Regions from separate parts of the Pseudidiomarina sp. PP-1MA genome, predicted to be linked through region 1. Evidence: predicted binding sites of a transcription regulator. Region 1 holds the regulator's gene; each other region holds the start of a gene.

Region 1 (10,660 bases):
GATAGCCCGCGCTTTAGGTGGCGAGGATTCAAGTAACAGGGCAACATCCCAAGCGGGCAGGTTGTGCAACTGGCGCCGAGCTTGCACGTACATGCCACGCGTAAGAGATTCGGTGACCTCTTGTAAGCGCTGTTCGGCAAATTCTTTATCGGCGATTTCTACTAGCATGCTGCAAAACTCCTGTGAATGTCAGAAGTTTACCGCATCATTGCTCTTCATCAAAGCGCGATTCGATTAACTCGGCAACGGCAGCGACAGCTGCCTCGGCATCATCACCTTCAGCTAAGATATCAATTTGCCGTCCTTGCCCACTGGCTAACAACAACAAACACATCACACTGGAGGCATCTACTTGCTGCTGCTCTTGCACAATGTACACCTTGGCGGCAAATTGTTGCGTGAGTTTAGCTAGCTTGGTGGCGGCGCGTGCGTGTAAGCCGAGTTTGTTACGGATAGTGACTGATTTGCGCACACAAGTCGGCATAAAGGGTAACTCCTAGCTTTTAAACAAGCTAAAGCGGGCTGATAGGACGGTGACGAGGGGCCTCGCGATGCTTCACTTGCACTTTGAAAGGTTGGCCCTGAAAGCGTTCTGCTAGCTGCTCGGCAATGTAGACCGAGCGATGTTGGCCACCGGTACAACCGATGCCAATGGTGAGATAGCTACGGTTGCTGCGTTGAAAGTAGGGTAACCAAGTGGCTAAGAAGTTTTCTACCTGATGAATAAACTTGGTCATTAACGGCTGTTGCTGAAAAAAGTGTTGGACGGCTGGATCTGTGCCGAGCAAGGCCTTTAACGAGGGCTCCCAATGCGGATTAGGCAGGATTCGGGCATCAAATGCGTAGTCCAGATCACTAGGTAAACCATACTTGTAACCAAAAGATTGGAAAACCACAATCAATCGTGACGCTGACTTACCCAGGGCGCGCTCGGCCACTTGTTCGCTCAGCTGGTGCACGCTTAAATCGCTACTATCAATGCGCCAAGTTGCTCGTTCCGCCAACGGCTCAAGCAAAGCTAATTCAGCTTGGAGAGCATCACTTAGAGGTAGCTCATTCTTAGACAGGGGATGTAAGCGGCGGGTTTCCGCAAAGCGGCGCAACAACACGGCCTCAGATGAATCAATGTAGAGAATTTCAGGTTTAATTTGGTCAGGTAAAAACTCCAGTGAATCGGTTAACTCACTGGCTTCGATCGGCATATTGCGCACATCAACACTCACCGCCACTTTATTGTACTGCTCAATAACCGCATGCACTAACGTAGGAAGCAAGGTGATCGGGAGGTTGTCGACACAATAGTAACCAAGATCTTCTAACACGCGCAGGGCAATAGTTTTACCGGAGCCGGAGCGGCCGGTAACTATGATCAATTGCATTTTATCTGCGGGGTTAAGGTTGCTATCGGTCATTTTACAAACAGTTCATAAAGTTCTTGGTCTGAGCTGGCATCACGCAAAGCGCGGGTGCAGGTTTTGTCGTTCAGACGCTGGGCCACTGCTGCTAAGGTTTGTAAATGCTGTTCATGCGAATCTTCTGGCACCAGCAACGCGAACACTATATCTACCGGCTGGTTATCAATCGCATCAAAATCGATAGGCTCTTCTAGGGTCAACAAAATAGCCACCGGCTTAGTAGCCGAGGCTAAGCGCCCATGGGGGATAGCAACCCCCAGCCCGATGCCAGTACTACCTAATCGTTCGCGATTGAGAAGACTTTCGAAGACGTCAAAACCGGTGGTGCCCGAGAGACGCGAAGCGGCCAGTTGGCCGATGATTTCAAGCACTTTCTTTTTGCTTGTTCCCGCGACTGCGCAGCGAGCGCAGTCGGGGCTTAACAGAGTGGATAAATCCATGATTTAGTGGCGTTTCATCTTTTCTTTATGTTTAATAACCTGCCGATCGAGTTTATCAATCAGCCCGTCAATAGCCGCATACATATCGGTGTGCTCTGAATCAGCGAAAATTTCGCCGCCATTCAAATGCAGCGTAGCTTCCGCTTTTTGCGTTAACTTTTCAACATTTAAAATGACATGGACGTTATTTATGTGGTCAAAATGACGTTCCAGCTTAGAAAACTTGGTATCGACATAGTCACGCAGAGCGTCAGTAATTTCGATATGATGACCGGTCAGATTAATTTGCATAACATCTTCCTTCTGTTTGTCCAAGATTCAGATAAGACGTTTGCGTTGGCTCGAGGGCGGAATATTCATGGCCTCACGATACTTCGCAATTGTCCGTCTAGCTACTTGGATACCCTGTTCGGCCATGAGTTCAGTTAATTTACTATCACTGAGAGGCTTCTTGGGGTTCTCCGCAGCAACTAGCTTTTTCAATACCGCTCTAATTGCGGTAGAAGAAGCATCTTCTCCATTATCCGTTGCCAATTGGCTAGAGAAGAAGTACTTCAATTCAAACACACCTTTAGGTGTATGCATATACTTTTGTGTGGTTATTCTTGAAATAGTTGATTCATGCATCTCTACTGCGTTAGCAACGTCAGCAAGAACCATAGGCTTCATCGCCTCAGGGCCATATTCAAAGAAACCTTGCTGACGTTGCACTATGGTTGCAGCTACTTTCAGTAAGGTATCGTTACGGCTCTCAATGCTTTTAATAAACCACTTTGCAGCTTGCGTATGCTGCCGAATATACTGTTGTTCTTCAGATTGCGAACCACTTTGCAGCAGCGCCGCATAATCTTCGTTCACCTTTAGTTTAGGCAAACTTTGCGAATTTAGCTCTACTGTCCAGCGATCATTTTTTTTGCGCACCAGCACATCAGGAATCACATAATCGTCATCACCTGCACCAAAACCGTCCCCAGGATGTGGTTGTAGCTGCTGAATCAGCGCTAGTACTTGGCTTAAATCGGCTTCTTGAATACGTAATCGCCGCGCCAGATTGCGATAATCGCGCTGGGCGAGCAACGGCAAATGTTTTTCAACGGCTTGCAGAGCTAAGTTCAGGTAGGGAGTATCGTTAGGAAGATGTCGTAGCTGAATTAATAAACATTCGCGCACATTGCGAGCGCCAACGCCAATCGGATCAAAATGCTGAATTCGTTTGAGCACCACAGCTACTTCGGCAAGCTCAACTTGGATGAGCTCGGGGTGTTGCTGTCGAATCGCTGGCAATAGTTCTTCTAATTCAGCCGTTAAGTAGCCGCGCTCGTCAATACTATCTATCAACAGCGTAGCAATGGCTTCATCAAGGGGAGAAAAATGTGACAGTCGCATTTGCCATAACAAGTGCTCTTGTAAACTTTCACTGGTACTGCCCTGATAGAGGGTATCTTCACCATCGTAAGCTGTGCCAGAACTACCTAAAGAAGCCGAGTAGCTTGGTTCCCAGCTCTCCTCGGCAGCAGCGACATCAGTTTCGCCTTCAGCGCTTTGGTCGGCCACCTCAAGCAATGGGTTTTCATCCAGAGCTTGTTGTACTTCTTGCTGCAATTCTAAGCTAGAAAGTTGCAACAGTTTGATGGCCTGTTGCAGCTGTGGGGTCATGCTCAGCTGTTGACTAAATTTGAACTGCAGGCCTTGTTTCATCATGATAGCTACAGCGTAAACTGGTCGCCCAAATACACGTCTTTCACATGCTGATTATTAAGAATGGTTTGGGCATCGCCTTGCGCGATAAGCTCGCCATGGCTAACAATATAAGCATGTTCACAGACGCTTAGGGTTTCGCGCACGTTGTGGTCGGTAATGAGCACCCCGATGCCACGTTTGCGTAGGTGTTCGATAATCTTCTTGATGTCCAGCACGGAAATCGGGTCAACCCCAGCAAAGGGCTCGTCCAACAAGATAAACTTTGGCTCAGCCGCCAGCGCCCGTGCAATTTCAACCCGGCGTCGTTCGCCCCCAGACAGACTCATGCCTAAGCTGTTGGCGATATGGCTGATGTGAAACTCTTCCAGCAAGCTATCAAGCTTATCTTCACGCTGGGCCGCAGATAGTTCTTTGCGGGTTTCGAGTATCGCCAAAATATTATCGCGCACCGTCAGCTTGCGAAAGATGGAGGATTCTTGTGGTAAATAGCCAATCCCAAGGCGAGCGCGTTCATGCATAGGTAATAACGAGATATCGCGGTCGTCTAACTTAATCAGGCCTTTGTCGTTATTCACTAAGCCAACGATCATATAAAAAGTGGTGGTTTTTCCGGCACCATTAGGGCCCAGCAAGCCAATCACTTGGCCTGCTTCAACAGTTAAACTAACGTCTTTAACAACTTGGCGTTTTTTATAAGATTTGGCTAAATGTTCAGCTACTAATCGGCTCATGGTTGCTCGTTGTTCTTATCGTCTTGTTGTTTCGGCATGTAGATGGTGGTTACGCGGTCGGTATCTTTGTCACCACGCGTGGTCATTTGCTGTGTAGCAAAGTTATAAACCATCTCTCCACCACGACTGACGCTGTTTCCTTGCGCAACTTCAACATTCCCCCGCAACGTCAGTAACTGTTGCGCTTGGTCATAAATGATTTGGTTGGCCTTGGCAGTGATAACACTACCGTCTTCTAATTGTTGGGTATAAACCGCCGGTGCCCCTTCAGCGATAAACACAGCATCTTCGGCCTCACCTTCACGCTCTACTGATAACTTGTCAGCGGTGATTTTTAAGCTGCCTTGCTCGATGATGACGCTACGTTCAAACACCACAATTTTATTAGCAATATCAACCCAATCGCGCTCAGCATTGATGCGAATGGGCTGATTAAAGTCGTCTTTGCCTTGGCTAAGTGCTGCGTTAGAGAATAATGCAGCACTTAGCACAAGACTACTGAGAATTAGTTTGGCGACCGGTATAAATGGTTTCAACATGTTTCGTTAGTTCCAGAGTTTGAGCGCGTAAGTTAGCATGCATGCCTTCGCCTCGAATAGTAAAATCACGACCGTACATCACCACCGCTTGCTCAGTCGTCATGGTTTCGGCCAAAGTATCAATGGTTAGGTAGCTGGTTTCAACCCGTTCTAAAAAATCTTCGGCGGTTAAGCTACGCATTAAAATATTACGTTCTAACACCAAGCTTTTGTCGCCATAAAAAGAGCCAGCCTCAGCTGCCACCTGCCACACCGGACCTCCATCACGGGTGTGCACAATGTAGGTCGGCTGATCTAACTCGGTTAAGCCGATCGGGCTGTAATGAGTCATTTTCTCTGCAGCAATCCGATGCGCTAAGGTACCATCCTCACTGTAAACCCGCACAATCAGGCCCTGTGCGGTAAAATCAGGCTTGATCTCACGATAGCCCGCTGGTTCATCGGTGAGGTCTTGATCTCCAAAAGGACGCCACACCAATAGCGCTAAGGTGGCAAAGATGATGGCGATAATCACCACAAGATTACGGGTCATAAACTGACTCCACCGTGCAGTTGCAATTGTCCTTGGCTAAGTAAAATCAGATCACTCAGCTCACGAACTGCACCAAAACCGCCGCGCTGCGAGGTCACATAAACCGCGTGTTGCTGCACAAAGGGATGGGCATCGTGAGGCGCTACTGCCACTGCGCACTGCTGCAGCATCGCGAGATCAGGTATGTCATCACCCATACAGGCAATGGCCTGATCCGTTAACTGATATTTCTCCGCCAGCTGCTGGTAGGCGCTGAGTTTATCTTCTTGGCCTTGATAGATATCGCTGACGCCGAGCGCGTGCATGCGGTTTTCCACCAGTGCTGAACGGCGTCCGGTGATAACCGCAACCTTGATGCCGGCGTTAAGAAGTGCTTTCACCCCAAACCCATCGCGGGTATGAAAAGCTTTAAGCTCTTCACCTTGGTTGCCTAAATAGATCCGGCCGTCTGAAAACACGCCATCCACATCAAAAATGACCAGTTTGATTTGGGCGAATTTATCCATGAGCAGGCTTTCAATATCACCGTACCAAGTACTAATCATGGCTGGGGTTGCGAGACCAAAACTCATTAGAGGACTCCTGCTTTTAACAGATCGTGCATGTTCAAGGCGCCTTGGGCAAAACCCTGCTCATCCACCACAAATAACCCGTTGATTTTTCGGTCTTCCATTAATTTTAATCCCTGTGCAGCAAGTACATCGGGCTTTATGGTAATGGGATTTGGCGTCATCACTTGGGCAATCGCGGTGGTATGCAAGTCAATGCGCTGATCTAAAATACGGCGCAAATCACCATCGGTAAAAATACCTACTAAGCGGCCTTGGTCGTCAGTGATACCTGTCATGCCCAGACCTTTGCGTGACATTTCTAACAAGGCGGCGCTGATAGTTACTTGCTGATTGACCAGCGGGGTGCGCTCACCCGCGTGCATCACATCATGGATGTGCAGTAACAACCGCCGGCCCAAGCTGCCACCGGGATGCGACATGGCAAAATCATCGGCAGTAAAGCCGCGCGCATGCAGCAGCGCTACCGCCAACGCATCACCCATGACTAAGGTCGCAGTAGTGGAGGAGGTCGGTGCCAAACCTAACGGGCAGGCTTCTTGCTCAACGGCGATGCAAACATGCACGTCAGAGAGCTCGGCCAGAGTTGAGCGTGGATTACCCGTCATGGAAATGAGCTTGACGCCGCGTCGCTTAATTAACGGCGCAATGCTAAGCACTTCAGCAGTTTCACCTGAGTTAGAAATGGCGATCACCACATCCTGCTCGGTAATCATGCCGAGGTCACCGTGGCTAGCTTCGCCAGGGTGCACAAAAAAGGCGGGAGTACCGGTGGAGGCCAAGGTTGCGGCAATTTTACCGCCAATGTGGCCCGATTTACCCATACCAATCACAATCGCCCGTCCCTTACATGCCAACAGTAACTCGCACGCAGTAGCAAAGTTTTCATCAAGAAAACGGCTTAATCCACGCACCGCGTCGGTTTCTATATCAATGACTCGTTGGCCAAGCGCGGCAAACGTCTGTTTGCTGGTCGTGGTCGGGTTGTGTTCGGTCATGTTGGGCCTCATATGCTAGTGCAGCCAAAGTAGATGACAAGTTAATGATGACAATGTAATAACGCAATAATACCCGATCGTTTTCTTCTTTGCAGACGTAATGTGACCACTGATAACGATTTGTCACAAATTTTACGGCTTTTTGGTGGGGCTTCTTGACGAAATCGGGTAAACTAGGCGGTCACGTAAAGGAGACTATCTTCGCATGCTAACCACTACTCTCGAGGGTAATCCCGAGCACTTGGTTGAGATAGATGACATCTATTTTCACTACAATCACAGTACTCACAATTTATACGAAGGCCTGTCGATGGCCATCCCACGCGGTAAGATCACTGCGGTGATGGGTCCTAGCGGCATTGGCAAAACAACCTTGTTGCGCCTAATTGGTGGCCAACTACGCCCGCAACAGGGGCAGATTCGCTTTGCCGGGCAAAACATTCCTAGCCTCAAGCGCAGCGAATTGTATCAATTACGCAAGCGCATGAGCATGTTGTTTCAAAGCGGTGCCTTGTTCAGCGACATGACAGTGTACGACAACATTGCCTTTCCGCTGCGTGAACATAGCCGGCTGTCAGAAGAACTGATTGAAACCATTGTGCTGCTAAAATTAGAGGCGGTGGGTTTGCGTGGCGCTCGGCATTTGATGCCAGCGGAGTTGTCTGGCGGTATGTCGCGGCGGGCTGCCTTGGCGCGTTCAATAGCGTTAGACCCAGAGCTGATCATGTATGATGAGCCCTTTGCCGGCCAAGATCCTATTTCGATGGGCGTGATAATCAAGCTGATCAAAGAGTTGAACGAGTCGCTCGGGTTGACGAGCATCATCGTCACCCACGATGTTGAAGAAGTTCTTACGATTGCCGATTACGTGTACATCATTGCCGACAAACAAGTGGTTGGGCACGGTACGCCAGAACAATTATTAAGTTCAGATAATGCCTTGGTGCATCAATTTTTACACGGCGAAGCTGATGGTCCGGTGCCTTTCCATTACCGTGCACCGACCTTGGCCGACGAATTATTAGGAGCTGGCGATGCTAAATAAAGTTGCTGCCCTCGGCCAAGCTACCCTCAATAGTATTGCTGGCGCAGGGGCGGCGTTAATCATGCTCACCCGAGCCTTGGTTGGCAAACCGCAGTTACGCAAATCTTGGCCGTTGCTGATGCAGCAAATGTACTCGGTTGGGGTGATGTCGCTGATTATTATTGTGGTCAGCGGACTCTTCATCGGCATGGTGCTGGGCTTGCAAGGCTATACTATTTTGGTGGATTTTGGCGCCGAACAGTCGTTAGGGCCCATGGTGGCGCTATCCTTGTTGCGTGAATTAGGGCCGGTAGTCACTGCTTTGCTGTTTGCAGGGCGGGCTGGCTCGGCACTAACAGCAGAAATTGGCTTAATGAAAGCCACTGAGCAATTATCCAGTTTAGAAATGATGGCCGTAGATCCGCTGCGCCGCGTGATTGCCCCACGTTTTTGGGCCGGCTTATACAGTATGCCAATTCTAGCTGCGGTGTTTTCTGCCGTGGGTATTTATGGCGGCTACTTGGTTGGCGTGCGCTGGTTAGGCGTCGACGACGGCGCTTTTTGGTCGGTGATGCAAGCTAACGTTGAATGGGGTCATGATATTATGAATGGCATCATCAAAAGCGTGGTGTTTGCTTTTGTAGTTACTTGGATAGCGCTGCACAAAGGCTTTAACTGCACGCCCACCTCGGTAGGTATTAGTAAGGCCACCACTTCGACTGTGGTCACTGCCTCGTTAGCCGTACTTGGGCTAGATTTTGTTTTAACCGCTTTGATGTTTGGATGATCACTATGGAATCGAGAAATACTCAGTTAGCAGTTGGTTTGTTTGTCATTATTGGTGTGTTGGCGTTGTTGTTTCTAGGCTTACAGGCAGCTAATACCAATGTTGCCACCGCGGGTGAAACTTATCGCTTGTATGCCAAGTTTGATAATATCGGCGGTTTAAAAGAGCGCTCGCCAGTTAAAGTAGGTGGTGTGGTTGTAGGCCGAGTGAGCAAGATCACCCTTGATGGTGATTACTACGAGCCTCTGGTCGAAATGGTGATTAGCAAACAATACAATGAATTTTCTGACACCACATCGGTCTCAATCTTAACTTCTGGATTATTAGGCGAGCAGTATATTGGTCTAAATCCAGGCTTTATCGATGACACCGTACAAATGTTAGAAGACGGTGATCGCATTTACGACACTAAGTCGGCCTTGGTATTGGAAGACTTGATCGGGCAGTTCCTGTTTAGTCAGGGTAATGATTAAGGAGTAAAGTATGAAGCAATTAATCGCAAGTATTTGGCTTTCTTTGATGGCAGCTGTTGCTATCGCTCCGGCGGCAGCCGATGAGCTGATCCGCGAAGATAACCCTTATGTGTTGTTAGAGAAAGTAGCCAACAAAACGCTAGAGCGTATTGAGCAAGATCGCAGCAAAATTGATGCAGATATTGACTATGTTCGCGTGGTTATCCGTGAAGAAATGATGCCGTACGTAGATTATGTTTATGCTGCGAAGCGGGTGCTAGGCCGTAACCTCACCGAAACCACTGAAGAGCAACGGCAAGAGTTTTATAGCGTGTTTCGTGAGTATTTGATTGCCACTTATGCGCGTGCCTTTACTCAATACGACGAAACTAAGCATACCATTCAGTTTGGTGATGCGGGTCGCTTTGATGCGGATAGCCGCATGGTTGTGGTGAATACCCGCTTGATTGAGCAAGGTCGTCCACCAGTGCGTATGGATTTTAAAATGCGCTTTGATAACAACCAGGATATCTGGCAAGCCTTTGACCTCGTAGTAGAAGGCGTGAGCTTGTTAAATAGTAAGCAAACTGAAATTGCTGGTGTGATTCGTAGCCGCGGCATTGACGGAACCATTAGTTTATTGCGCGACAAAGCGCAGCAGCCGATTACCGCTAACGACCAAGAGAATGCCGAATAACTAGTAGGCATGGCCAAGGCCGTGAGTAAGTACCGAAGGAGCACCCTCATGAGTAACTGTCAGTGGACCATTGATGCACACAACGCAGTGCAGTTTAGCGGCGAGTTAACCCGCGACACCGTACCGCCGGTGTGGCAAGAACGCCAACAATGGCTGAATGCGCGTGACCATGTGGTGTTGAATGTAACCGAGGTAACTAAGGTAGATACCGCTGGGGTTGCGATGCTGGTGAATGCCAAAAAGCAGGTTGGCTTACAACAGCGCGAGCTTAGTATTGTTGGAGCCAGCCCCCAGCTACGCGCTATTATTAGTGTTAGTGGGGTCGCCGAAGTGCTAGATGTGCCCTTTGCCGGGCCAACGGCAACCCCAACCAAAGTGAAAGTAAGCCATTCATCTATTGCCAAAAAACGTTGAGACTATGATTACAACTGAATCGATTCAAACCTTGATCACCGATGCCCTGCCGGTAGACGAAGTACTGGTTAAACTAGATGGCAGCCATGCCAACATTACCGTGGTTGGCGAGCTATTTGCGGAACTATCGCGGGTGAAAAAACAGCAAGTGGTTTATGCACCATTAAAAGCGATTATCGCTAGCGGTGAATTACATGCGGTCTCTATCAAAACTTATACCCCAACTGAATGGCAGCGTGAGAAGAAACTCGCGATGCTGAGCTAATAGGACTCAGCAATGCAAAAACTAGTGATTCAAGGCGGCACTTCGCTGCAGGGTGAGGTGGTCATTTCGGGCGCTAAAAATGCGGCACTCCCCATC
Region 2 (10,660 bases), 510 kb from region 1:
GTGACCAACCACACCGCATTTTGGCTACCTAATTGTTGAATTTCGTATTGTCCGGTCTGCAGCCCGAAGTGCATCAGCGCATTGCACAAGGTTAACAAGAAAAGCACGGGCACGAAGAATAGGTTTCGCTGCTGCTTCACCGCAATTAAGGGCACAGCCAATAAAATCGCCGCTAACGGTAAAAATAATAGATCAACCGCAGCTACCAGCCACCAAGGTAGCCAAGCCCCAACTAAAAGCCCTAACCGACCCAACACCCATACCGCAGTGAGGATGCCAAGGGCCCGTCCGTGGGTAGCGCGTAAGCCAGTCCAATTCTGTACGGCGGTCAGCAAAAAGCCCACGATGATGGCCGCCACAAAACCAAAGATCATTTCATGACTGTGCCAGAATAAGGTTTGCCCATACACGGGCAGCTCGATGACCTGAGCTAATACCAGCAGCCACAAGGTGATGGCCAAGGCACTAAAGCTCGCCCCCAATAAAAACATCGGTCGAAAAGCTTGCCGCAATAACGGCCACATTTTTTGCTCAATTTGTAAGTCAGTAATTTGAATCATGCTGTCTTCCTATATGGTTGCTAGCAACCCTAATTATGCTGTTTGCACTAACCCTGCTAATGCCATCCAATAGCCGTTACTATCGTTCGGCTCGAGGGCTTGGGGCTGTTCGCCATGCTGGTTCTGCCGAAATTTTTCTAACCAAGAAAAGGTGCCTTCTAACTGCGGACTTAAACGCACTATGTCAACTAAGCCTTGCATGCTAGGTAACTGATTTACCAAGTTATAACGAGTTCCGGATTGCGTTTGAATACCATTTAGAACAAATACTTGCTGACCTTCTTGGCTATCCACACGACGCCCCTCTGGGTATTTAATGCAACAGAGTTCGCATTGGTCTTTGGCACGGTTTTCTGAGCGCGCCGTAAAACAGCGACCGGACCAAGCCAAAGGCATGTGCCCAAAGCTAAACACTTCAACTTCTAAGCAATCGCGCACATCTTTTACCATCGGCTGTTGCAGTAATTTCTGCAACCAGTCACGAGATAATTCAACCGGCATCACCCAACGGCTCATCCCCATGGTCATTAATTGCCGCAGCGTGTGCTGGTTGTAGCAATTGATGGCGGCTCCAGCGACAAAGGGTAGTTGGTTATCTTGCAGAAGTCGAATGGCGCCCACGTCGTTGGCTTCCACTAAAAACTCACCATTATCGCAATACTTGCGTAGCTCTCGTAGCTCGGATGGTGCTTCTAACAGGGTCATGGTAGACAACACCACCTGTTTGCCCGCCTCGCGTAATTCATGAGCGACTTGCAGCCAATCAGCAAACTTCAGTTCACGCCTTTTACTACAGACCGTCTCGCCTAAATAAACAATATCAACGGCAGATTCTGCGGCTTGCCGATAGAAGTTTTTTACCACTTGCTGCGGCCAATAGTATTGAATTGCTCCTAGAGAAAATTTCATGATTACTTCCATTTCCGGTGGTAGGCACCCAACGTGGTTTGGCTGCCTTCAGATAAACCTGCGAGAGTCGCATCCCAGTCGGGCTGCACGGCAAAATTAGCAGGATCTGCTAGCACTTTGTCTATAGCCTGACGCCACACCCGCGTTAATTGGGCGACGTAAGCCGGGCTGCGTTGCCGACCTTCGATTTTTAAACTCACAATGCCCTCTTTATGCAGCTCCGGTAACAAGCTTAAAGTATTCAAGCTCGTTGGTTCTTCTAAGGCGTGATAGGTGTCTTCACCGACGGTGAAACGTCCTTTACATAACGTTGGATAACCTGCAGTTTCATTGGGGGCAAAGGTATCAATCAGAATATTGTTCAGCCGTGACTCTAACGAGCCATCTTCGTGTTCATCCCAGCGTACGTATTTTGCCGGTGAACAAGCTCCTGCCGTGTTCGGTGATTCACCTGTCATGTACGAGCTTAAATAACAGCGCCCTTCGGCCATAATGCACAGGCTACCAAAGGCAAAAACTTCGAGGTCAACATCGGTGGTGCGCGCTAGGGTACGCACTTGGTTCATCGAGAGCACACGCGGCAGCACCACGCGCTTCACATTAAATTGTTGATAAAACTCAATCGCTGCCGCATTGGTGGCTGAGGCTTGTACCGAAAGGTGTAATTCAACCTTAGGATAGCGCTCAGCTGCGTAAGCTAGCACCGCAATATCTGCCAAAATGAGCACATCAGCGCCACACTTCACCGCCATATCAACCGCTTTCCGCCAGTTTTCCCAGCTATCTGCATGCGCAAAGGTATTAATGGCAACATGCAACTTCTTGCCATGGCTATGCGCAAACCGAACGGCTTCAGTTAAACCTGCTTGGTCAAGATTTAAACCAGCAAAATGACGTGCGTTAGTTTCATCTTTTAAACCTACATATACCGCATCTGCACCATTTTCAATGGCTGCTTTCAAGGCTGGCATACTGCCGGCGGGGCAGAGTAATTCCATAATTATTGATCCCGTCCATAAACATGCATTGGTAATGAGTATTATAATCGGGTTAAATTTTTCTGGGCTGATTAATCGAGGTAATAAATGGTTATCCCTAAAGTAGTAGATCTGGCCTATCAGTGGGGCCCACACCTTTCTAAGTCCTTACTACAAGTAGCCCCGCGTGGGGTAACTCAACACCTATTTGCGCAAGCTCTAAACCATGTTCTTAACGATGAACTGGTGGCCGATAAATTTGCTTTCTTGCGCCAGCGATGGGTTCTTATTGAGGTGCCAGACTTAGCCTTAAAGTTCAGCGTATCCCTCGCCAACCAAGGCCTACGACCACGCCTACAAGTAACTTTTGACGGCCCGCAAGCAGACGTTACCATGCGCGGTAATAGTGAGTATTTATTGCTGATGCTAAGTGGCAAAGTAGACCCGGATACCTTGTTCTTCCGACGCAAATTATTGATCAAAGGTGACACTGAATTAGGGCTTGAAGTGAAGAACTTATTGGACACCATTGAGTTGAATCAACGCCTACCCAAACCTGTTTTTAGGTTTAATCAGGCCTTAGCAGAGCGTATTTTGCAGCAGCAAGCTTATACCCCTTCAGGCGTATCAAAATTCTGATCTGCATCAAGTATTATGAGCGACAGAATTTAACCAAGGTGTCACCAAGGGGTAACGCATGAACGCATCAGTAGCAAATATCACCTGGAGCCAAGAGCTCATTGATAAATACAACATTAACGGTCCGCGTTATACCTCGTATCCGACCGCCTTGGCGCTGCATGATAAGTTTCCGATCGGTACTTTAGAGCGCACCCTGGCTGATGCGCCAGAAAAGTTAAGCCTCTATATTCATTTACCTTTCTGTCACAAGCTTTGTTACTACTGCGGCTGCAATAAGGTGATTACTCGGCATCAGCACAAAGCCGATATCTATCTTGATTACTTAGCCGAAGAAATGGCGATGTACGCCAAGCTGTTAGGGACTCGTAAGTTTGAGTCTGTGCATATGGGCGGTGGTACCCCAACCTTTTTAACCGAGCAACAATTGTCACGCTTAGATGATTTGCTACATCAACACTTCAGTTTCACTGACGATGCTGAGTGGAGTATCGAAATCGATCCGCGCAGCTGTAGTGATGAAAAATTACGGCATTTACGAGCGCTCGGTTTTAATCGTGTAAGCTATGGGGTGCAAGACTTTGACGAAAAAGTACAGATTGCGATTAACCGTGTCCAAGATACCGATCTCATCCGACATCAAGTAGAGCTGTCCAAAGAATTGGGTTTTAAGTCGATCAACCTAGACCTAATCTACGGTTTGCCTTACCAGCGTCCAGAAACCTTTAAAGCCTCAATTGATCAAGTGATTGCCTTGGCTCCCGACCGGGTATCGTTATTTAGCTACGCTCATTTGCCGGCACGTTTTGCTGGTCAAGCAAAAATCCCAACTGAGAGCTTACCTAAGCCATCGATTAAGTTAGAACTGTTGCAGCTTGGGATCACTCGTTTTAACGCTGCCGGTTATCAGTTTATTGGTATGGACCACTTTGCTAAAACATCTGATGAACTTGCTATTGCTCAGCAACAAGGGCGCTTACAGCGTAACTTCCAAGGCTACACCACCAGCGGCCAGGATGCTTTGTTGGGAATTGGAGCTTCTTCCATTAGCCAAATTGATGGGGTGCTTTGGCAAAACAGCAAAGAACTACCTGACTATTACAAGCACCTGAAGGCACAACGCCTGCCGGTTATTAAAGGATTTGAACTGAACGCAGATGACCGCTTGCGCGCCGCACTTATTTCGCAAGTTATCTGCCACTTTGAATTGGATATTGCTGCGTTTACACAGGCTTGGCAGTTGACTGATTTTTGGACTTACTTTGCCAATGCTAAACAAAAATTAGCCCCCTTTATTGAGGATGGGCTGGTGACCATTGATGACTCGCAATTACGTGTTACTGAATTGGGTCGCTTATGGGTACGGAGTATTTGTGCCTGCTTTGACGCCTACTTAGACGATGCAGCTACGGCTCCACGCTACTCTAAAGTCGTTTAACTAAGAAGAGGCTCTCGATAGGTGCTGCCATAGTCTAGCTATGGCAGCATCATTTGTGCTGGCCTGACCATCCCAAGCTAGCCAGCTTGGGATGTTGCCGCCTCTACCGCCCGCTGCGGCTGGCGATGATAATGGCGGGCGGCATGTTCTTGCCGACGCCCAGCACTAAATGCCGACACTCGTTTTAAATAGCCAATCACCCGCGTACCATAATCAATATCTTCAGAACCGCAACTTGAGCAGTTATGCAGGGTGCGCTTATCGATATGTTCACAGTCATTACAAATGGTAATCTTCACATTGATACAGAAATAATTGCAGCCTGTTTTAGCAGCAATATTTAACAGTGATAAATAGCCATCCTCGTTAAGTTTTTCATCTAGGTTAAGATGTAGAGCCGAGCCACCATCTAAAAACTCTATTAATTCATGACCATGTAAGGTGAACTTATCAATTGCATTGGTTTGTTCATCCTCTACCACGTAAAAGTAGGAGTTGTAGCAATCACGCGGCACAACATAGCCATCGGCGCGGTCCCACTTCGCATTTTTGACACCAAGGTTTTCTGCCGGCACAAACTCGGTATTAAACATATAGCCATATTCTTGTTTGGCTTTTTTATTAGCATCGTAAATAACCTTTAAGTGGCGCTGCACAAATTCAATGTACTCAGGATTATTACTGGCCGTTAAACCTTGCGATTCCGCCGCCTCTACCATGCCATTGATACCAATAGTTAAGAACTGCTTATCCAGGGTAATAAAACCAGCATCGTAAACCGTGAGTAAACCGGCTGCTTGGTAATCTTCCATGAGCCTCCGATAGGCCACTTGGTATTTTTGAATTTTCTCAATTTCCTCACCCAAGTCGCGTCCATCTTGCACTAACCGATTCATATTAATGGTGATCACATTAATGGATCCGGTCGCGACGCCACCAGCACCAAGGGTGTAAGAAAAGGTATTATCACTAATTTCAGAGCGTAAACGACAGCAAGAAGCTAGCGAATCGGCATTGGGTGATAGATACACGAAGAATGAGTTACCGGCAGATAATTCATGGGCAATATGCTGAGCAAATTGCTGATCTTTGCACTGACCATTTTCGGTCAGCATAGCCACGGTAACGACCGGGAAAGTGAGTATGGTTTTCTTCCGTTCTTCATTAAACCAATGTAAGAAAAAGTCCTGAAGCTGGCTCACCGATTGCCATGATGATTTGCTGAAATCGGCGGGAAAGACAAAGTCACCAAACATACTTTCAAAATAATGCTGGTCATAGACTGAGATATTCCAGAAGACACTTTGATAACCGCGCGCTGCCGCGGGCTGATTAAGGGCATACACGACGTGCTGTAAATGGTTTTCAATCTGATGGCGATGTGTTTCTAGGTAGTTATCACCGTAATCTTTACGAGCAAAATAATCAAAGTAAGCCAAAAATTCGACGGTGGCGACGGCCCCGGCAAACTGTGAGCTCACCGCAAAGACGAAGTTCACGAAAGTGCCACAAAAGCTTTCTAGGTGTTTTGGTGCTCTTGATTCGCCGCCCAACTTAGTGAGCCCATCACGTAAAAACGGATACATGGTAACCGACACACAGTAAGGCTTTAAGCTAGTTTCATCATGCACATAAATCTCATGATCTTCTATTTGACGAATATACTCCTGCGCCAACGGCTGCCCAAACAACTCTGCAATTTTATTGCTGACTTGCTTGCGGTTCACTTGAACAAAAAAATCCTTCATGATTTCTGACTCTAGCGTCGCAATATTCTTTTGCGTCACATTCGCATTAGCATCCATTTTTGAACCATCAGCGGCATTTTCGGCATGGAGATATTGCTGAATAAAGTCAACTTTGGCGTCTACTTGATCGGGGTGTAAGCGCAACATAGGTATGCTCCTTGTTTTAATCAGTGCTTAAAAAGCGCACGTTTAGTAATTGTTGATTGCGTAAATCAATAAACTTCTGATTTGTGTTTGGACTATCTAGGCCACCAAGCTCAGCTATCCAAGGGCCCGTTTTTAAATAGGTGAGCTGTTCGCGGAGTGCAGGTAGCACCTGCTCATAACCGGTATACAGACAGGTTTCTAGCCCCTGCTCACGAGCTAATTTAAGTAAGTGCAGTAACTGCTCTGGGTACCATTCACCCCCTAAAAACAACACGCAGGTGATTAAACCCCGATATTGCTGCAGCCGCTTCGTAAAATACTCTGGGGTTAATTCCACTCCGCTATGAGCGGGCCAGCTATCAACGCTATGACAGCCTTTACAACCCACAGGGCAGCCGGTGATGGTATAAGCCAACGAGACTTCGCCGGGCACCTCCTGAAAGGCTATTTGCTCTGAACAGTAGCGCATTAAAACCCCACATATTGTGCTGAATTGGTTATTTGCATCTATATATTGTGCTAAAGCCTAGACGATCACCTAGATATTGTGTTGATCCGGATCAATAAATAAGCAGCCTGAAAAACTCAGTCCGCGGTTTCGGCAAGCTAGCCAAAACATGCTGATGGGTAAAAATAACCCTACGGGTTACTAGCACCCTCAAAAAGTGCGGTTATATCTACCCCAAAAACAAATAAAAACCAATAAAATCAGATGGATAAAAGTTGGCACGAGACTTGCTATAAGGAAAGGGTACTCATCTATGAATGCGTGCGAAATGCAATAAAGGGAGACTCTCGCATGAATCAACAACAACAACCGGAGGTGCCATATGGCCGGTTATAAAAAACTTTGGTGGATACTCATCGGCATCCTAGCGATTACCTTTGGTATCTTGGGTTATTTTGGTAAAGAGGTATACCGCGAAGCACCGCCTATTCCAGCGCAGTACGTGACGGAATCGGGACAAGTGTTAATGACTGAAGAGAGTATTCTCGATGGTCAAACCGCTTGGCAATCCATCGGTGGTATGCAATTAGGCTCGATCTGGGGCCATGGTGCTTATCAAGCACCCGATTGGACTGCAGACTGGTTACACCGTGAGCTCGTAGCTTGGTTAGAAATTGTAGCGCAACGTGATTACGGCATGAGCTACGACAGCTTGAGCCCAGCTGAGCAAAATGCTCTGCAATTTGCGTTAAAACAGGAATATCGTACCAACACCTACGATGCTGCAACTGATACGGTGCTACTAAGTGAGACTCGAGTAGCAGCCATCAATGACGTAGCGGATTATTATATTCGCTTATTCAGCGATGCTCCTGAGCTACAAAGCACGCGCGAAAGCTATGCAATGAAAGAGAACACCTTGCCGAGCCTTGAGCGACGCGAGCGCATGACTGAGTTCTTTTTCTGGACTGCTTGGTCAGCCGCTACTGAACGCCCTGATAGCAATGTCACCTACACCAATAACTGGCCGCATGAGCCGCTTATTGATAATAAGCCAAGTGCTGAGAATATCATTTGGTCTATTATTAGTGTGATTTTACTGATTGCTGGTATCGGTGCTTTGATTTGGGGTTGGGCTTTCTTGCGCGACCACGATGAAGAAGAAATTGAGATTCCTAAGCAAGATCCAATCACTACCTTCAAACTTACACCATCACAAAAAGCACTAGGTAAATATTGCTTTATCGTCGTGGCGTTGTTTGCTTTACAAGTTTTGTTAGGTGGCTTTACTGCTCACTACACTGTAGAAGGTCAAGAATTCTATGGTATTAACGTGTCTGAGTGGTTGCCCTACTCGCTAGTGCGTACTTGGCACTTACAAGCGGCCATGTTCTGGATTGCTACTGGCTTCTTAGCTGCTGGCTTATTCTTAGCACCTATCATTAATGGTGGTAAAGATCCTAAGTATCAAAAACTAGGAGTCGACCTACTATTTTGGGCGTTAGTTGTAGTGGTTGCTGGTACCTTTATTGGTAACTTCCTCTCTATTGCTCAAATTATGCCTGAGCACTTAAGCTTCTGGTGGGGTCACCAAGGTTATGAATACGTCGACCTCGGTCGTGCATGGCAGATTGGTAAATTCTTAGGTATCGTGTTCTGGTTAGTGTTGATGATGCGCGGTGTCTTCCACGCTCTTCGTCAACCAGGCGACAAGAACTTATTAGCACTACTCACCGCATCTGTTGTTGCTATTGGCCTGTTCTACGGCGCTGGCTTCTTCTATGGCGAACGTACTCACTTATCAGTGATGGAATACTGGCGCTGGTGGATCGTGCACTTGTGGGTAGAAGGCTTCTTTGAAGTATTCGCCACCGCGGCCCTAGCCTTTATTTTCCATAGCATGGGCTTGGTTTCTAGAAAAATGGCTACTACGGCCACCTTAGCGTCAGCCTCGTTATTTATGCTTGGTGGTGTACCTGGTACTTTCCACCACTTGTACTTTTCCGGTACCACCACTCCCGTGATGGCCGTTGGTGCAACTTTCTCTGCGCTAGAAGTCGTTCCCTTGATTGTCTTGGGCTACGAAGCCTGGGAAAACTGGAGCTTGCAACGCAAAGCCGAGTGGATGCAACGCATTAAATGGCCACTCATGTGCTTTGTTGCGGTAGCCTTCTGGAACATGTTAGGTGCTGGCGTGTTAGGTTTCATGATTAACCCACCTATCTCGCTGTACTATATTCAAGGTTTGAACACCACACCAACTCACGCTCACGCGGCCTTGTTTGGGGTGTATGGCTTCTTAGCGCTAGGTTTTGTTTTACTTATCTTGCGCTACATTCGTCCAAACCTGCAATTTAACGATAAACTGATGACTACTGCGTTCTGGTGGATGAACATTGGCCTTGGCATGATGCTATTTACTAGCTTACTGCCAGTTGGCTTCATCCAGTTCTATGCATCAGCGTCTGAAGGTTTATGGTATGCACGTAGCGAAGCCTTTATGCAACAGCCGTTGCTAGAGGGTCTGCGTTGGGTGCGCACTGTTGGCGACGTGGTCTTCATTATTGGTGCTTTTGCTATCAGCTGGCAAGTTGTGTATGGCTTGTGGTTTGATAAAAGCTCACGTGAACAACAGCATATAGCTTAATCACAGCCTGAAATTAAAGGTGACGTTAAAAGCGGTGGCACTTAGGTGTTGCCGCTTTTTTTATGGTTGATTGTTGTTCAGTTGCTATCCGAGGTACACTAACGCATCTGTTTAAATCAACCTAAGAGTTTGACTCCTAATTGTCTATGCCTAATTCATCTATTGTGACACGCATTGGTTTTGCTTTGAGTTTTATGGTGGCGCTTACCGTAGTTACTCTGTTGGCTTCGTATTGGCTCTCAGAAAAAGCAGATCAAGATGCCTTAGCCATAAATATTGCAGGCTCATTGCGCTACCAAGCGTATCAATACAGCTGGCATCAATTGCATGATGCTGATAGTGCTGCAGCAGCGGCCATGCAAGCCGAATTTGAACAAAGTTGGCATCATCAAGTCTTTAACCGTTTTAGCCATAGTGAGTCTGATTTAGCAACCTTATATACGCAAACTCGAACCAGTTGGCAGCAATTTCAGCAGCAAATAGCCGATGGCGTGGTCACCAGTGCTAATTTACAACAACAGATCTTGCCGCAAATAGACCAAATTAATCGCTTTGTTACCGCCATTCAACAAGATGCCGAGCAGCGCATACGTTCTATTCGATTAATTCAGGTGCTCTCGTTGTTTTCTAGCATTGGTTTAGCGCTGGTTATTTTCTATTGGTTACGCACCCGCGTTAAGTATCCATTAGAGGTTTTAACTCTCGCCGCCAAAAGAATTGGTCAGGGCGATTTTACCGCCCGCGTGAATCATCCCATGCGTGATGAGCTAGGCGTGCTCTCGGGCACCTTGAATAAAATGAACGAAGCTGTGGGTTACATGTATGGTAACCTCGAGAAACGTGTCGATGAACAAACTCGGGCCATTTCTCAAAGCAATGTGCGCTTGCAGTTTTTGTACGACACCGCGCGAATGATCATCGAGCATTCACCTGGTTATCACGACTTTACCACCATTGTTGAAGGGTTAAAGCGCGCCTCTGAGGTTGAAGACCTCGAGCTTTGCTTAATTACCGAGGCAGGCAATAAACCCTATTTACAGGTGCAGCCTACTGGCGCCCCAGAAGATCCTTGCGAAGGGGTTGATTGTAGCCAGTGTGTGAATGCTGGGGCCGGAGTGAGTATCCAGAACAACCAGCGCATTTATCG
Region 3 (10,660 bases), 580 kb from region 1:
GGTTATACCGAGGTGGCTTATCAGCCCGACGATGTGCTGCTGTTTGGTTCCGAGACCAGTGGCTTAGCACCTGAGGTGATGGAGCAAATTGCACCGGCCCAACGTTTGCGAGTTCCCATGATGCCCAACAACCGCTCGCTTAATTTATCTAACACGGCGGCGCTGGTGAGCTACGAAGCTTGGCGCCAGCAAGGATTTGCACAAGGACAATAGGTAACGCAATGCGTGATTATGGCTTCTGGGTAAAACTAGCAACGCGGGCATCGGTGTCGGTGGCACTGTTGTTGATTGTGGTTAAAGCCGGTGCTTGGCTGATGACAGACTCATCGAGTATGTTGGCCTCGCTGACGGATTCCATGCTAGATAGCTTAGCCAGCCTGTTCACCTTTTTCGCCGTTCGTTATGCTATTCAGCCAGCCGATAACGAGCACCGCTTTGGCCATGGTAAAGCTGAATCGCTAGCCGCGTTAGTGCAGTCGGCGCTCATCACGGGCTCCGCGCTGTTGTTGTTTGTGCATAGTATTCAGCAATGGGTGCAAGGCTCACCGGTGCAACAACACCAGATTGGTATCTATGTATCGCTATTTGCCATTGTCGCTACTTTAGCTTTGGTGATCTTGCAGCGCATTGTGGTAGCAAAAACGCAATCTAAAGCCATTGCTGCTGATTCGTTGCACTTTACCTCTGATTTAGCCTTAAATACCGCTGTTATTGTGGCCCTTCTTTTCAATGCCTATGGCATGGGCTGGGCGGATAGCGTGTTTGCTATCGGGATTGCTATTTTCTTGGCCTATGGCGCGGTGCGTATTGGCTGGGATGCGTTTCAAAGCTTGATGGATAGAGAGCTACCAGAAGCTGAGAAACAGCAGATTTTAGCTACCATTAAAGCGGTACCGGGGGTGTTGGGCGTGCACGATTTACGCACCCGCGCAGCCGGCCAAGTTCGCTTTGTACAATGCCATGTGGAGTTAGATGACCATTTGTCGATTCGCCAAGCTCATCACATTGCTGATACGGTTGAACGCCAGGTAGCGGCGCTGTTTCCGCCTACCGATGTGATTGTGCACATGGATCCACAATCGGTGGTACCAGATAACGGCGACACGCCTTTTTAGGGATGCGCTTGGTTAAACCAAGCTTGAATGTGCGTTAGCGCTTGTTGCCGATACGGGTCTGCTTCGATGAATAATTCATGCCGCGCTCCCCTTATCACTTCGATACGGCTAGCCGCATGCGGTAGTTGCTGCACAAACTGTTGTTGGCCTTGGTTATCGACAATGGTGTCAGCCCCAGCTTGTAAAATTAAGATCGGAATACTGATTTGCGCTGCTTGTTGCTGAGCTGCGCGCACAGCCGCAAAGGCCTGTGCTACCCAATTAAATGTAGGCCCGCCTAGTTGTACTTGCGGATGCTGATCGTACAAGTCACGGAACATCTGATAACGGGCTTCACTTTGCGTGAGTTCGTTTTCGTCAAAGGGCACCGTGCGGTAGTCTTCCATCCCAATAAAATACCAAGGCTTGCGCGGTTGTAACCACCGATTCAACAAGGCGCCTGATACTGCAATGGTTTGCGCTAGCCACTTGGGCGTACGGCCGGTATCTAGCCCCAACATAGGCGCTGAAAACACGGCTTTCTCAATCTTATGTTTGCCACGAGCTAGCATCAAGCTGGCAATAGCGCCGCCCATGGAGTGAGCCAGCAAGTATTGTGGCAACTGCGGACACAGTTCGGTGGCGGCGGCAGCAACGGCTTCAAGGTCGGTGACAAAATCTTCAAATTGGTCGATATGGCCATGGTGAGGATTATTACTTAACCTATCTGAGAAACCTTGGCCACGATGATCAAGTATGGCTACTGCGTAACCTTGCTGAGCCAACCACCAGATTAATTCTTGATATTTTAAGCCAGCTTCTACTCGCCCTGGGCTAATCAGCACCAAGGCTTTGGCTTGCTCCGGCTGATGCAAATACCAAGTTAAGTTTACCTTGTCAGGCCGCCTTAACTGCAGAGTTTGTACCTGCTGTTGCCAAAACGGAAGGATGGTTTGTAGATAAAAGCGCAGCCATTGAGGATCATTATCGGCTGGCACAGATTGCTGCGTCATTGCATGGTTACCGCTGGTTAACTATTGGGCCTCAACTTAGGCAGATGCTGCTTGTGCTGCGGTTTCATCCTCACTCACCAAGGGTAGTGTTACTGTCACTTCTAAGCCACCGTCAGGATGATTGCGCGCGCTCACCGAGCCGCCTAACACATTTGCTGCCCGTAAGCTTAACGCCATGCCTAGCCCAACGCCAGCTTTATGATGGCGCGAAGGGTCACCACGATAGAAAGGTTCGAACAGCTGCGCTAGTTGCTCTTCTGGTACGCCATCACCGTGGTCACGCACCAAGATAAAGCACTCGCTATCGCCAAGTTCGCAACTGATTTCAATACCATGTTCGGTATATTGCAGCGCATTGCGCACTAAGTTTTCTATCACTAGGCGCAACAGTTCGTCATCGCTAGCAGTAATCGGCCAATCACCATCTAGTACCGTCACCCGCTCGCCGTAGCTGGCATCTACGTAAGCCAAATCAGCCGCGAGCACGCGCATGAGTTCGCCGACATCAAGTTGTTCGCGCTGTAGCGGTACTAAGCCGTTTTCTAGGCGCGATAAAGATAAAATTCGCTCAATGATGGTGCCTAAGCGATCCACATCACGGGCCATCTGGCTTAAGTGCGGGTTGCTATCAGGGTTATCATCGTCTTGGCTCAGCATCAAGGCTACTTGCATTCGCGCCAGTGGTGAGCGCAGTTCGTGCGAGACATCACTCAATAAACGCCGTTGGGCGTTTCGTGACACAGTAAGATCGTGTGCGGCAGACTCCAATGAGCGAGCTAGTTCGCCCAACTCATCGGAACGTTTAGGGAGCTTTTTTAGATGCAGTTGCTCTGCACCTTCGGCAATTTCCTTGGTAGCAAAGGTGAGCCGCTTCAACGGCTGCACCAACCAAAAGCCAAGCAAGACGGCGATGAGCAAACTGCCAAACACCAAGGTTAGAGTTTGTGCTTGCTCTGATTGCTGGGCGTCGGCTTGTTGCTCTGCTTGCTCGGTTGCACTCAGCGGTCGAATCAACAGAATCTTTTGTTCGCCTAAACTAAAAGGCCCGATCAATAAGCCATTGGCGAGCCGTAATTGTTCGGGCTGGTCGGCGGCTAACTGGCTTAGCAGCACTTCGTAATGGGTACTGGCTAAATTAGGCTCAAGCTGCAAGCGGTTGGGCCCGGCCTCGGAAGTGACAGCCGCTGCCACTCGATACTGGGCTGCTACTAAACGCCCTGGCGATAGTGAGCTGAAGGTTGCTTGATCGGATAACAGCGGCGCCAAGGCAGTTTTGATACTGTCTTGTAAGGGTTCTGGCTGGGCTGGTTTGGCATACCATAGCGCTAATAGATAACCGCTGGTGGCTACCGCAAACAGCAGTAGCCAGAACAGCAGTAATAGTCTTAAAGTAAGCGATTGATACCAGCGAATAGCCATGCTGTCCCTAGCTTAGGCCAGTTGCAGCAGGCGGTAACCGCGGCCACGCACGGTTTGAATGCGCTCGGGGTTAAGCTCAATTTTTTTACGGATGTTGCTGATATGCACATCAAGGCTGCGATCAAATGGCGCAAGTTGACGTCCCAAAGCAGCTACTGATAACTGATCTTTGCTCACAACTTGGCCTTGTCCTTGCACCAAGGTTCGCAGAATATCAAACTCAGTCGGGGTTAATTCCAACTTAGCTTCATCGCAGCGCACTTCGTTTTGCTGAGGGTCGACCCAAAAGCCCGCATAATGAATAGGCTCAGGCACCACGGTGGTATTTGGAGTACGTCGCAATAAGGCTTTCACTCGTGCAACTAACTCGCGCGGGTTAAAAGGTTTAGGCAAGTAGTCATCAGCACCTAGCTCAAGGCCTTGTACGCGGTCATCATCATCACCACGCGCGGTTAGCATCAACACTGGGGTGCTGCGTTGCTGCTGGCGTAAGCGCTGTAATAACTGAAAACCGTTAATACCAGGCAGCATCACATCTAACAGAATGAGATGATAAGAGCCGCTAAGGGCACGCTCTAAACCCGTCTCACCATCGGCGGCTAAGGTTAATTGATAGCCTTCTTTGGTCAGAATCTGCTCCAGCATACTGCTTAATTCGGCATCATCATCTACTAACAATAACTTGGTCATGGTGTTGTTCCTGAGTTTTCTAGAAGTATAGTTTTCTTAATTATGTAAAGAAAGCTGGTTGCTTTACACAGGGTTTACCTTAACTTTACGCTTCGTTAAGTTTGCGCGCTAAGGTGTTGCGCCCCCAACCCAGGATTTTCGCCGCGTTTTGCTTGTGTCCCTGGGTATGTTCTAAGGCAAGCTCCAACGCCAGTTGTTCCACTTCTTTGCACAAAGGTGCCAAAATATCTTGCTCGCCGGCCGCGATGCGCCGCTTCAACTCCGTCTGAAGAACCACTTGCAGACCCAGCTCTGGCCCCAGCTCCGTAGCTGGGGCCGAATGTCTTTCGGCTTGCAGCTCGGGGGGCAGATCGCTTACTTCGACCACGGCGGCGGGGGCCATTACGGTTAGCCAGCGGCAGCTGTTCTCGAGTTGGCGTACGTTGCCGGGCCAAGGCGCTTGCTGTAACACTGCCATGGCAGCCGCGCTGATGCGCTTGGGTTGACCACCGAGCTCTTGAGCTGCTTGTTGCAGAAAGTGTTCCACCAATTGTGGAATGTCGCTACGCCGCTCAGCTAATGTCGGTAACGTCAATCGGATCACGTTAAGCCGGTGCAGCAAATCTTCCCGAAACAACCCGTCTTTGACTCGTTGTTCGAGATTCTGGTGGGTGGCTGCAATAATACGTACGTCCACTGTAACGGGTTCATAGCTACCGATAGGATAAAACTGGCCTTCTGCGAGTACTCGTAACAAGCGCGTCTGCACTGCCAACGGCATATCACCAATTTCATCTAAAAAGAGTGTGCCGCCATGCGCTTGCGCAAAACGGCCTTGGCGGGCATTGCTGGCCCCAGTAAAAGCACCTTTTTCGTGCCCAAACAGCTCAGCTTCTATCAAGTCAGCAGGAATCGCCGCCATGTTGAGTGCAATAAAGGGTTTGTGCGCGCGCGGGCTGTTGTCATGTAGCGCTCTAGCTACCAGTTCTTTACCGGTGCCCGATGCACCATTGATTAGTACCGTCACGCTAGAGTGCGAGAGCCGCCCAATGGCCCGAAACACATCTTGCATCGCTGGTGCTGAGCCAATCAAACCACGCAGCCCGCTGCTAGGTTCAACCGCGGTAGCTGGAGTGGGAGCTTGGCTGCGCTCTCTTTGTAAGGCGCGACTCACCGTTTGCACCACGTCGTTTAAATCAAAGGGTTTGGCGAGGTATTCAAAGGCACCACCCTGAAACGCACTCACCGCTGATTGTAAATCAGAATGGGCAGTCATCACGATTACGGCTAGCTCCGGATAATGATGACGCATATGCTCTAGCACCGCTAAGCCATCATCACCAGGCATCCGAATGTCACTTAACAGCACCCGCGGCTGGCTACTGGGCGCTTGCTGTGCCAAGGCCTGATACACACTGCTGGCATCGGCAAAACTGCGACAGCTTAAACCCGCCCGGGCGAGCGCCCGTTCTAATACCCAGCGAATGGAGCTGTCATCATCCAGAATCCAAATGTCCGCACTGCTGCTGCGGTTTGCTTCGTTGCTGCTTAGGTTGTTCATGTTAAGGTTTCTACATAGGGTAGATAAAGGGTAAATTCGGTGTGCCCTGGGCGCGATTGCAACTCAATCTTGCCACTATGTTGGTGCACGATATTCTGCGCTATCGCTAAGCCCAAGCCAGTACCGCCGGCTCGCCCACTTACCATAGGATAAAACAGGGTATCGCGGAGTGCTTCGGCAATACCCGGGCCGTTATCTTGAATCACGATCACCGCACATTGCCGGTAGCGCTTACCATACAAGGTTTGTTGGTGGGCGATGCGGGTTCGTAGCACAATCTCGCCACCAGCTTCTTGCGCCAGCGCTTCACATGCGTTCATGACAATATTGAGTAACGCTTGTTCAATCTGGTCTGCGGCCATGGTTAACTCAGGCAAACTTGGGTCGTAATCTCGTTGCCAACGAATCTGTTCGGCACCAGCTAAACGGGCCACTTGCAGCACCCGCTCGAGCACCGCATGGATGTTGCTGGGCTCTGGTTGGGGCAACTGATTTGACCCTAACATGCGATTAACCAAGGTGCTGAGACGATCGGCTTGGTTAATGATTAAATCGGTATACTCTTGTAATTCGGCATCATCAAGTTCGCTTGCAAGTAACTGTGCAGCACCACGCAAGCCACCTAACGGATTTTTGATTTCATGAGCCATGCCCCGCACCATGCTTTGTGCTGCCAGTAGTTGCTGCTGTTGTACGGTTTCTTGATTAATGCGTCTAATTTGGTCCATTTGCCGCAACTCAAGCAATACGCCAATGCGCTGCTGCTCTAGTTTCAGTGGCTGCGCAACTAGCTCGACCGTGATGCGTTGGCCGTCATGAAAAACTAAGGTCACGTCGCTGTCGGATACCGATTGGTCGTCATTGAGCGCTTGCTTGAGGGTGTTGGGGTCGATGCTGCTGTAGCTAAACAGACTAAAAAAATCCTGCTGTTGCAGCCGATTACGACTGCCATCAAGAAGCGCCTCGGCGGCGGTGTTCATGTAGGCAATACAATAATCGGTATCGAGTTGCACCACCGCGGTTAAGAGCTGATCTAAACTAGGTTGCACCACAGTGGTGCAATCAGCGTTAGTTGCCGTCATTGCCACCACCATCACCGCTAGTTGCTCCGGTCGCCAAGGCTGGGCTGTTGATATTAGCCCGCAGCACATACACCACAATAGTATCTGAGCGCGATACTTCGTTACCTTCGGCATCAAGCACCCGCAGTTGCAAGCGCCGCTCGCCGCGGTCGATATCGGTTAGGGTCAGTTCGGTTTGGCTGGACCCCTGCCAAGCAATGCGCTGATCAACTCGCAATTGTAACTGATAGCCATCGGGTAGTGGGTTGGGTGTGGTTTGCCACCGCACCGCAACTGAACCATCGTTGGCACGCACCGCGGCTTGTTGCGCGGGCGCAATAATCTGGGCCATGGGCGCTGCGGCATCAGTAACCGTTGGCATGGCAGTTTGAGTTTGGGTAGTAACCGGGGGGTGCGTGGTGAATTCGGTGACTGGCACCGGCTGTAGGTTAATCACTTCAGCTTGGGGTAAGGGTTGATCCGAATATGTGACCGAGCCATCAGCATTTTGCCGTTTGTAAACTTGCTGTGCCGCTGCAGTTGAAACTGCAACGGCCAGCATTATCACAACCATGAGGCGGCTAATAAGCATCGGTCCTCCTAGGTTCAAACCTCAGCTGAATTAGACGCTGTAGTAAAGGTCGAACTCGATTGGGTGAGTGGTCATTTTCAGCGTCATTACTTCTTTGTGTTTCAGCTTAATGTACGCATCAATCATGTCGTCCGTCATCACGCCACCAGCGGTTAAGAACTCGCGATCTTTATCCAACGCTTCTAGGGCCATTTCTAATGAATGACACACGGTTGGAATTTCTTTCGCTTCTTCTGGCGGTAAGTCGTACAAGTCTTTATCCATAGCATCGCCAGGATGAATCTTGTTTTTAATACCGTCTAAGCCAGCCATTAAGAGTGCTGCAAAACATAAGTACGGGTTAGCGGCTGGGTCTGGGAAGCGCACTTCGATACGACGTGCTTTTGCACTCGCAACCACTGGGATACGAATAGATGCAGAACGGTTACGTGCTGAGTAGGCCAACATGACCGGTGCTTCGTAACCAGGGACTAACCGCTTATATGAGTTGGTGGTTGGGTTACAGAAGGCGTTCAAGGCACGTGCGTGCTTGATGATACCGCCGATGTAATACAACGCCATTTCGCTCAAACCGCCGTACTGGTCGCCAGCAAACAGGTTTTTACCATCTTTGCTAATCGACATGTGAACGTGCATACCTGAACCGTTATCGCCAACAATCGGCTTCGGCATAAAGGTTGCGGTCATACCGTAAGAATGGGCCACGTTGTGGACCACATACTTGTAGGTTTGAATCTCGTCAGCTTTTTTAACCAATGTGTTAAAACGGGTGGCAACTTCGTTCTGGCCAGCAGTAGCAACTTCGTGGTGATGCGCTTCAACCACTAAGCCCATGTCTTCCATCACGGTACTCATAGTGCTGCGGATGTCGTGCGCTGAGTCTACCGGAGGCACAGGGAAGTAACCACCTTTTACGCCAGGACGGTGCGCTAAGTTGCCGTCTTTGAATTCTTTACCTGAGTTCCATTTTGCTTCGTCGGCTTCAATTTTGTAGAAGCTGCCGCTCATGTCAGTATGAAAACGTACATCGTTGAACAAGAAGAACTCTGGCTCTGGACCAAAGAACGCGGTGTCACCGATGTTCATGCTTTGTAAGTATTCTTCAGCGCGACGAGCGATAGAGCGTGGGTCACGGTCGTAACCTTGCATGGTATCTGGCTCGAGGATATCGCAAACCACGTTCATGGTGACTTCGTCAGTGAACGGGTCTAATACTACGGTACTGCAATCTGGCATCAGTACCATGTCTGATTCGTTAATACCTTTCCAGCCGCCAATCGACGAGCCGTCAAACATTTTGCCTTCTTCAAAGAATTCTTCGTTAATTTGCGACACCGGAATGGTCACGTGCTGCTCTTTACCTTTGGTATCGGTAAAGCGCAAATCTACAAATTTAACTTCGTTTTCTTCAATAAAAGCCATAACGTCTTGTGGTGTAGACATGTGATCCTCCGCGATCGCAATCGTCAAAATGAACAATGAGTATAGCGTGCACTGAAACTTTCTGCACTGCGTTTGCACAAAACTAAAGCAAACCCCGTGCCAACTATTAAAACACTAATAAAATCAATAGCGAATAACTAAACTAACGATATTGGGGTCTGCTTTCACTCATCTTTTGCACCATCATAGTGCATTTATGTGCATCACGATAGTGCATTATGATCATGCGTTACAATTGTGCAACCGGTAAAATGCACAAAGAAAGGGCCCCACCCACGGAGCCCTATCGCAATCAATCAGTAACGAACAAGGTTGAACAATTAAAGATGCTTAGCCTTGCGTCGCAATAACGACGCGTACAGCAGCGGAATAACCACCAAGGTTAATGCTGTTGATACTGCGATACCGAAGATCAAACTCACTGCTAAACCACTGAAAATCGGGTCATCCAGAATGAAGAACGCCCCCAACATGGCCGCTAGTGCCGTTAATACAATCGGCTTAGCTCGCACCGCTGCAGCTTCTATCACTGCCTCGTTCAAATCCTTGCCAGCCGCCACTTCTTCGCGGACAAAATCCACCAAGAGAATGGAGTTGCGCACAATGATGCCAGCCAACGCAATCATCCCGATCATCGAGGTTGCGGTAAACTGCGCTCCCAGTAACGCATGCCCTGGCATAATCCCTATTAGGGTGAGCGGGATCGGAGCCATGATGACTAACGGTACTGCGTAGCTGCCAAAGTGCCCCACAACCAGTAAGTAAATCAATAACAAACCGACGGCATAGGCTGCCCCCATATCACGGAAGGTCTCATAAGTGATTTGCCACTCCCCATCCCATTTTAGTGCAGCCGTATCCCACACATCAGGTTGGCTGATATAGGTTTGTGGCAACTCAATGTTACCAGCGGCGGCAAACAGACCGTATAAAGGACTATCCAAATCACCCGCCATATCGGCCGTCACATAAACCACCGGACGCAGGTCTTTGTGGTAAATGGGCTGCGCATAAGGCCGCTGAACTCGGTCGATTAGCTCCGCTACCGGAATCGCCTGGCCACTGGTTTGTGATAGCACAGTGACGTTCTGCAGCTGGCTTAACTGACCTTGCCAAGTGTTTGGTAACCTTACTTTTACCGCTACCGGTTGGGTTTGATGGGGGACGGCTAAATAAGTGACATCCATCCCTGCCAAGGCCGTTTGCAATACCCGTACCACTTGTTCAGCAGTCACTCCTAATTGCGCCGCACGCTCGCGGTTAACCTGCCAGACTTCTTCTAAACTATCGCTCACCAAGGTGCTATCAATATCCACCACACCTTCGGTTTGCTGCAGTTGTGCCAAGGTTAACTGAGCGGCATCAGCCCGAGCCTGTGCACTTGGACCGTAAATTTCTGCAACAATTGGCGCCATCACCGGTGGCCCTGGCGGCACTTCAACGATTTTCAATGACGCGCCAACAGCTTCGGCAATAGGTGTCAGTAACGGGCGAATGGCTAAGGCCAACTCATGGCTTGCCCGCTCTCGCTCGCCAAGCTCTTTCAGAGTGACTTGCACATCGCCCATGTTTGCGCCTTGGCGCAAATAGTACTGCCGCACTAAACCATTAAAGCCTATCGGTGATGCGGTACCCGCATAAATCTGCGTCGCGGCTACTTCGTCCACGCTATCAAGCGTCTGCGCTAGTTCCACCAGCACCGCGTTGGTCTGCTCTAAGGTGCTGCCTTCGGGCATATCCAACACCAGCTTAATTTCACTTTTGTTGTCAAACGGGAGCATTTTCATCACCACTGCTTGCACCACGGC

The links. The regulator sigma-54, encoded in region 1, starts transcription at its own class of promoters, with help from an activator protein. The targets are predictions, from matches to a motif close to GTTGGCACGNNNNTNGNNT.
Region 2: the regulator sigma-54 is predicted to act here: its motif matches at 7,141-7,159, upstream of AB8S08_RS11955 (nitric-oxide reductase large subunit).
Region 3: the regulator sigma-54 is predicted to act here: its motif matches at 8,938-8,956, upstream of glnA (glutamate--ammonia ligase).

Annotation. Positions count from the first base shown of each region.
Region 1 covers NZ_CP165718.1:333,765-344,424, forward strand. Annotated here, with positions in the region: gene mgtE (magnesium transporter) at 1-168, opposite strand, end outside; gene AB8S08_RS01540 (HPr family phosphocarrier protein) at 206-484, opposite strand; gene rapZ (RNase adapter RapZ) at 513-1,379, opposite strand; gene ptsN (PTS IIA-like nitrogen regulatory protein PtsN) at 1,409-1,855, opposite strand; gene hpf (ribosome hibernation promoting factor) at 1,859-2,146, opposite strand; gene AB8S08_RS01560 (RNA polymerase factor sigma-54) at 2,174-3,553, opposite strand; gene lptB (LPS export ABC transporter ATP-binding protein) at 3,562-4,287, opposite strand; gene lptA (lipopolysaccharide transport periplasmic protein LptA) at 4,284-4,826, opposite strand; gene lptC (LPS export ABC transporter periplasmic protein LptC) at 4,783-5,358, opposite strand; gene kdsC (3-deoxy-manno-octulosonate-8-phosphatase KdsC) at 5,355-5,930, opposite strand; gene AB8S08_RS01585 (KpsF/GutQ family sugar-phosphate isomerase) at 5,930-6,925, opposite strand; gene AB8S08_RS01590 (ATP-binding cassette domain-containing protein) at 7,131-7,970, shown strand; gene mlaE (lipid asymmetry maintenance ABC transporter permease subunit MlaE) at 7,960-8,736, shown strand; gene mlaD (outer membrane lipid asymmetry maintenance protein MlaD) at 8,742-9,209, shown strand; gene AB8S08_RS01605 (phospholipid-binding protein MlaC) at 9,220-9,885, shown strand; gene AB8S08_RS01610 (lipid asymmetry maintenance protein MlaB) at 9,934-10,299, shown strand; gene AB8S08_RS01615 (BolA family protein) at 10,304-10,564, shown strand; gene murA (UDP-N-acetylglucosamine 1-carboxyvinyltransferase) at 10,577-10,660, shown strand, end outside.
Region 2 covers NZ_CP165718.1:2,529,351-2,540,010, forward strand. Annotated here, with positions in the region: gene AB8S08_RS11920 (NnrS family protein) at 1-560, opposite strand, end outside; gene AB8S08_RS11925 (U32 family peptidase) at 594-1,469, opposite strand; gene AB8S08_RS11930 (peptidase U32 family protein) at 1,472-2,467, opposite strand; gene AB8S08_RS11935 (SCP2 domain-containing protein) at 2,555-3,085, shown strand; gene hemN (oxygen-independent coproporphyrinogen III oxidase) at 3,144-4,523, shown strand; gene nrdD (anaerobic ribonucleoside-triphosphate reductase) at 4,601-6,418, opposite strand; gene nrdG (anaerobic ribonucleoside-triphosphate reductase activating protein) at 6,435-6,887, opposite strand; gene AB8S08_RS11955 (nitric-oxide reductase large subunit) at 7,249-9,513, shown strand; gene AB8S08_RS11960 (ATP-binding protein) at 9,660-10,660, shown strand, end outside.
Region 3 covers NZ_CP165718.1:2,454,702-2,465,361, forward strand. Annotated here, with positions in the region: gene AB8S08_RS11575 (tRNA (cytidine(34)-2'-O)-methyltransferase) at 1-213, shown strand, start outside; gene AB8S08_RS11580 (cation diffusion facilitator family transporter) at 222-1,115, shown strand; gene AB8S08_RS11585 (alpha/beta fold hydrolase) at 1,112-2,107, opposite strand; gene AB8S08_RS11590 (sensor histidine kinase) at 2,144-3,526, opposite strand; gene AB8S08_RS11595 (response regulator transcription factor) at 3,539-4,216, opposite strand; gene ntrC (nitrogen regulation protein NR(I)) at 4,302-5,756, opposite strand; gene glnL (nitrogen regulation protein NR(II)) at 5,753-6,838, opposite strand; gene AB8S08_RS11610 (DUF4124 domain-containing protein) at 6,825-7,409, opposite strand; gene glnA (glutamate--ammonia ligase) at 7,440-8,852, opposite strand; gene AB8S08_RS11620 (efflux RND transporter permease subunit) at 9,173-10,660, opposite strand, start outside.